Regions from separate parts of the Mesorhizobium sp. M8A.F.Ca.ET.207.01.1.1 genome, predicted to be linked through region 2. Evidence: predicted binding sites of a transcription regulator. Region 2 holds the regulator's gene; the other holds the start of a gene.
The links. The regulator PhoB, encoded in region 2, activates phosphate uptake and scavenging genes when phosphate is short. The targets are predictions, from matches to a motif close to TGTCATNNANCTGTCAT.
Positions count from the first base shown of each region.

Region 1: ppk2 (polyphosphate kinase 2) is a predicted target of PhoB. The motif match lies at 2,239-2,255, and genes of this name have one in related genera.

Region 1 is NZ_SRUS01000001.1:489,101-492,514, reverse strand. Features, by position in the region: gene EN850_RS02380 (glyoxalase superfamily protein) at 1-304, shown strand, start outside; gene EN850_RS02375 (dihydrofolate reductase family protein) at 494-1,141, shown strand; gene ppk2 (polyphosphate kinase 2) at 1,213-2,133, opposite strand; gene EN850_RS02365 (aldo/keto reductase) at 2,415-3,414, shown strand, end outside.
Region 2 is NZ_SRUS01000009.1:80,726-84,139, reverse strand. Features, by position in the region: gene pstB (phosphate ABC transporter ATP-binding protein PstB) at 1-142, shown strand, start outside; gene phoU (phosphate signaling complex protein PhoU) at 168-875, shown strand; gene phoB (phosphate regulon transcriptional regulator PhoB) at 894-1,583, shown strand; gene EN850_RS24770 (ROK family protein) at 1,849-3,093, opposite strand; gene xylF (D-xylose ABC transporter substrate-binding protein) at 3,358-3,414, shown strand, end outside.

The sequences.
Region 1 (3,414 bases), on a different contig from region 2:
CTACCTAGGCTTCCTCGGCTTCACCGTGGACTGGGAGCACCGCTATGGGGAAAGTTCCCCTCTCTATACCCAAGTCTCGCGTGGCAACCTTGCACTGCACCTGTCCGAACATGCGGGCGACGCGACGCCTGGCGGCAACATGGTCGTTTATATGGCAGGCATCCGCGACTTCCACAAAGAGCTTGCCGGCAAGGAGTACCGCTACATGAATCCCGGCCTGGAGCATGAAGACGGCCGGCTGACGGTGGAGGTCATCGACCCGTTCAGCAACCACATCCGCTTCATGGAACTGACGGGCGAATGAGCTGATATCGCGGCGGCCTGGGCGGCCGTCACTGGCCGTCCGGGCCGATCGCTAAAAACAGTCCCGACATCGCCTGGCGGCAAAGGTCCGGATACATACTTTCGATCCGAAAATACCGCTTGCAATTCGCAATCAGTTTGCTAAAAGAAAACCACTTGCAAATTACAACTGGTTATCGAGGAGGTCTTCATGTCAAAACTTCGTGTTAACGCGTTTACCCTCTCGCTCGACGGCTATGGCGCCGGTCCTGATCAGGATCTGCAAAATCCGCTCGGCATCGGCGGAGGATCCTTGCACAAGTGGTTTGTCGACACCCGCACCTTCCGCAAGATGGTGCTCGGACAAGATGGCGGCACCACCGATACCAACGAGGCGTTCGCGGCGCGCAGCTTCGAGAATGTCGGCGCCTGGATCCTGGGTCGCAACATGTTCGGGCCGATCCGCGGAGAATGGCCTGACGACAAGTGGAAGGGCTGGTGGGGCGACAACCCGCCCTACCATGTGCCGGTTTTCGTGCTGACGCACCACAAGCGGGCGTCTATCACCATGGAAGGGGGCACGATTTTCCATTTCGTCACCGACGGCATCCATTCGGCGCTCGAGCAGGCGAGATCGGCGGCTGGCGGCAAGGACGTGCGGGTCGGCGGCGGCGTCGATACGATCCGCCAATATCTCCAGGAGAGGCTGATCGACGAGATGCACCTGGCGATTTCGCCGGTGCTGCTTGGCCGGGGCGAGAACCTTTTTGCTGGCCTCGACATGCCCAAGCTTGGCTACACGTGCACCGAACAGGTGGCGACAGCGCTGGCCACGCACGTGGTTATCAAGCGGGCTTAAGCTCGGCGCCGCCCCTCATCCGCCTGCCGGCACCTTCTCCCCGTATAGTGACGGGGAGACGGAAGGGTCACTCAATATTTCTCCGGCACGTAAAGCTCGCGCGGCAGGACCTGGCGTTCGTATTCCGGGTTGAAAACGCGCTCCGGCAGCGTGATCTCCTCGTGCGGCACCTCTTCATATGGCAGCTGCTTGAGCAGATGGTCGATGCAGTTCAGGCGTGCCCGCTTCTTGTCGTTGCCCTCGACGATGTACCATGGCGCTTCGGGAATGTTGGTGCGGGCGAAGGTTTCTTCCTTGGCCTTGGTGTACTGCTCCCAGCGCACCCGCGACTGTAGGTCCATCGGCGACAGTTTCCACTGCTTCATCGGATCGTGGATGCGCATCAGGAAGCGCATCTGCTGTTCCTCATCGGTGATCGAGAACCAGTATTTGACCACGGTGACGCCGGAGCGCACCAGCATGCGCTCGAACTCCGGCACGTCGTGGAAAAACTCCTCGACCTGATCGGGGCTGGCGAAGCCCATCACCCGCTCGACGCCGGAGCGGTTATACCAGGAGCGGTCGAACAGCACGATCTCGCCGCCTGCGGGCAAATGCGGGACATAGCGCTGGAAATACCATTGCGACTTCTCGCGTTCGGTCGGCGCCGGAAGCGCCACGACGCGACAGATACGCGGATTGAGCCGCTGGGTGATACGCTTGATGACGCCACCCTTGCCGGCGGAATCGCGGCCCTCGAAAATCACCACCAGTTTCTTCTTGTGATAGGCGACCCAGGATTGCAGCTTGATCAATTCGGACTGAAGGGTGATCAAGTCGCGAAAATACTGCATGCGATCGATCGAAGGCGGATGCGAGTTCTTGTAGATCTTGGCGATCTCCATCGACAGCGCCGGTTCCGACAATTCGAGTTCATAATCTTCGTCGAGCGTGTCGGCGAGTTCGGCTTCAAGCCAGTCCTTGGCAGGGGAATTCTGTCTTAGCTCGGTCATATCAACTGCTCCGCTTGCAAGCCTGTCGGTTCCCTGGGGTGTCCCCAAATTGCTGCCAGCCGCCGGGAATGGAAACACCTGAGCCGACTTCAATATAGGCCGGCGGTGACGGTTTTATTGCAGCCCGGGCGCGATTTGCCGCCGGTGCAAATTTCGCGACGCATGATCGATCGGCGTCATCGCATGGCGACAAGCCGACCGAATTGTCCTACAAATCCCCGGTCGCGTTCCAGGCCTGCCCTTGGGGGCACGCCTCTTCAACAAAATCGTGAGGATCTGACATGGAATACCGCACCCTTGGCCGTTCCGGCCTGAAGGTTTCGACACTGACGCTTGGCACAATGACCTTCGGCGGCGCCGGGCCTTTCGCCGCGGTCGGCAACAGCGATCTCGCCGAAGCAAAGCGGATGATCGACATGTGCATCGACGCCGGCATCAACCTCATCGACACCGCGAATGTCTATTCGAACGGCCTGTCGGAAGAGATCATAGGCGAAGCGCTCGGCGGCAAGCGCAAGAACGACGTGCTGATCGGGTCCAAGGCCCGGATGCGGATCGGCAAGGGCCCGAACGACGAGGGCCTGTCGCGCCATCATCTGATCCGTGAATGCGAGAGAAGCCTGAAGCGATTGAAGACCGATGTCATCGACATCTATTTCGTCCACCAGTGGGACGGCCTCACCCCGCTCGAGGAAACCGTTGCCGCGCTCGACACTTTGGTCAGCCAGGGCAAGGTGCGCTACATCGGCTGCTCCAACTATTCGGGCTGGCAAGTGATGAAGGCGCTTTCCATCAGCGACAGCCGCCACCAGCAACGCTTCGTCACCCAGCAGATCCACTATACGCTGGAAGCGCGCGAGGCCGAGTACGAACTGCTGCCGATCTCGGTCGACCAGGGGCTGGGCGTGCTGGTCTGGAGCCCGCTCGCCGGCGGCCTGCTGTCGGGTAAATACCGCCGCGACAGCCCGACCGCGCGCCAGCTTGCCGGCTGGTCCGAGCCGCCGATCCGCGACGAGGACCGGCTCTGGCGGATCGTCGATGTGCTGGTCGAGATCGGCAGGGATCGTGGTGTTTCGGCGGCACAGGTGGCGCTCGCCTGGCTGCTCGGCCGCCCTGCCGTCTCCTCGCTGGTGATCGGCGCCCGCAATGACGTCCAGCTGAAGGACAATCTCGCGGCCGCCGCCCTGGAGCTCGGCACCGAGGAACGCCAGCGTCTCGACGCCGTAAGCCGGCCGCCCCTGCTCTACCCCTACTGGCATCAGCAACTGACAGCGAAGGATC
Region 2 (3,414 bases):
CATGCAGCAGGCGGCGCGCGTGTCGCGCCAGACGGCGTTCATGTATCTGGGCGAACTGGTCGAATTCGACAAGACCGAGAAGATCTTCACGTCGCCTCGCGAGAAGCGCACGCAGGACTACATCACCGGCCGCTTCGGCTGATATCACGCATACGAGGACCAGGATCATGGCCGAACACACAGTCGCAGCCTTCGATGAGGATCTCGGACAGATCAGCAGGCTGATCAGCGACATGGGCGATCTCGCCGGCACGATGGTCGGCGGCGCCACCAAGGCTCTGCTGAATTCCGACAACGCGCTGGCACAGCGCGTCGTCTCCGACGACGCCATCATGGATGCGCGCCAGCGCGAACTCGACGACCGCGCCATCACCCTGATCGCCAAGCGCCAGCCGATGGCCGACGATCTGCGTCATGTCGTCGGCTCGATCCGCATGGCGGGCGACCTCGAGCGCATCGGCGACCTTGCCAAGAACATCGCCAAGCGTGTCGGTTCCGTCGGCCTCACCGCCACGCCGCGCGACCTGTCGCACTCGATCGATTCCATGGCGCAGCTGGTGCTGATCCAGGTGCAGGGCGTGGTCGAGGAATATGCGGCCGGCGATGCCGCCGCCCTCGCCAAGCTCAGGAATGACGACGAACGCATCGACGTCAAATACACCTCGGTGTTCCGCGAACTGCTGACCTACATGATGGAGGATCCGCGCAACATCACGGCTTGCACGCATCTCTTGTTCTGCGCCAAGAATCTCGAGCGCATCGGCGACCATGTGACCAACATCGCCGAGAATGCGTATTATGTGCTGACCGGAACGCAACTGCCCGCCAATCGTCCGAAGCAGGACGAGACGGCGATGTCGGCGCCGGCGGCTTGACGATAGGATGATCTGCCAATGATCGCGCCACGCATCATGGTGGTGGAGGACGAGGAGCCGCTCGGCGTGCTCCTCCGCTACAATCTGGAATCGGAAGGCTACCAGGTCGAGGTGGTGCCGCGCGGCGACGAAGCCGAGATCCGCCTCCAGGAGAATGTGCCCGACCTCCTGGTGCTCGACTGGATGGTGCCGGCTGTTTCCGGCATCGAACTCTGTCGGCGCCTGCGAATGCGGCCCGAGACCGAGAGGTTGCCGATCATCATGCTGACGGCGCGCGGTGAGGAGAGCGACCGCGTGCGTGGCCTTTCGACCGGCGCCGACGACTATCTGGTCAAGCCGTTCTCGACGCCGGAATTCATGGCCCGGGTCAAGGCGCTGCTGCGTCGCGCCAAGCCGGAAGTGCTGTCCAGCGTGCTCAAGGTCGGCGACATCGTGCTCGACCGTGAATCGCACCGGGTCTATCGCAAGAAGAGCGAAATCCGGCTCGGACCGACCGAGTTCCGGCTGCTCGAATTCATGATGCGCCATCCCGGCCGGGTGTTCTCGCGCAGCCAGTTGCTCGACAATGTCTGGGGCGAGACGATCTATATCGACGAGCGCACGGTGGACGTGCATGTCGGCCGGCTGCGCAAGGCGGTCAACAATGGCCGCATGCCCGACGTCATCCGCACCATCCGCGGGGCGGGCTACGCGATCAGGGAAGACTAGGTCGAGGGCGGCTACGCCCCTGACTTCGTCATCCACGAGCGGAGCAAGGAGCGAAGCGACGCGGCGCAGACCCGAGGATCCGTGCCGGGACCTCGACGCGTCGCCGCAGTGCAGAATTCTGCGCCGTTGCACTCTACGATCGAGGTCACGGCATGGATCCCAGGGTCTCCGCGACGCCGCTTCGCGGCTGCTCCGCCCAGGGATGACGACCTTGAGGGCGCTCGGCCAACCTCCAGCATTGGTGGTGATTCACCGGAGCGTTCGCTCAGGCGACGCTCTTCCCAGCACTGCCTCTCGCCTGCACGCCCGGCGCGAAAATCTCCTGGTCGACGAAGGTCAAGGCGCGCATGGCGCAGCCTTCGCGGATGAGCGGCAGTTCGTTCGGCTCGGTGTCGAAGGAAATCGATTCCGAATGCTGGCCGCCGGCGGTCTGGGCGATGGCCTCGCGCAAGGCCGGCTCGATCAGGTCGAAGGCGGCGGCACTGACACCGACCATGGCGACCGGCGCCGGGTCGATCAGCGCGAACAGGCTGCCCAGCCCATAGCCCAGCGCCTCGCCCGCCTTGCGATACGCTTCGCGCTCCGGTCCGTCTTTCTCCCTTGCCGTCGCGGCGAGTGTCCGCATCTGCGCGTCGCTGACATCGGCGACCGGTTCGGCGTCCTCGCCAAGCTGCCTGGCATTACGCCAGATGGCATAGTTGCCGGCATAGGCCTCGACGCAGCCGCGCCGCCCGCAACGGCAGAGCGCGCCGCCCGGGCGATGGATCATGTGGCCGAATTCGCCGCCCGATGAATGGGTGCCGGTGAACAGTTCGCCCTTGAGCACCAGGCCCATGCCGATGCCGTGCGAGAGCAGGATGGCGATGAAGTCGTCGCGGTAGCGTTGAGGGTCGCGCCAGCGCAACGCCACCGCCATCATGTTGCAGTCGTTCTCCATGGTGGCGGGGATGCCGAATTCGGCTTCGAGTATGTCGGCGAAGGCAATGTCCGTCTGCGGCGTGATCGGCGACCACAGCATGGCACGCGCCTCGGTGTCGGTGATGCCCTGGATCGCCAGCGCGATGCGGGCAACACTGCGGACATCGAGATCGGGGTCCTCGATGCGGCGGCGCACTATTGCCGTGCATTCGCCGATCAGCGCCTCGCGCGACATGGTCAGCGTGTCCAGCCGGCGCTGCTCCTCGGCGACCACCTGGCCGGCATAATCGATGACGGCGACGGATAGGAAATTCAGCGACAGCACCACGGTCATCACAGCCGCGGCCTCGGGGTTGAGGCCGAGGCCAACCTGCGGCCGGCCGCGTTTGAGTGAGCCGGCCTCGTTCGGCTTGCCTTCGGTCAGGATACCTTCGCCGATCAGGTCGGCGGATATCGCCGATATGGTCGAGTGGCTGAGGCCAGTGGTGGCGGCGATCTCGGTGCGCGAGGGCTGACCATCCCGGCGCACGGCTGCAATCACCATTGCGCGGTTGCGCCGGCGCAGATCGTCGTGGCGGATTCCCACCGACATGCTTTCCCTCCCGGTTGCCGCGGTTCTTGATCCCCCTCGAATACCTCCGGCAACAGGGTCAAACACTGGCAGAAGCGGCCGGTGCTGTCATTTATTTATTGCGAGGCTCGAAAAAAAATTTCCGGCACCTCAAAATCCATCAGAATCGATGTTGACAGTGTTCCGGTGATGGACCAGTGTTTTTTCGAGGCTCGAAAAAATAGAGCCTTTGTGCCGGCCTTCGGGCCAGTTTGGTCGCGCCATACGCGGCGCAGGGAGGATATCATGAAGAGATTCACAGCCGCCATCCTGGCGGGTGTCGCCATGTCGCTGACACTGGTG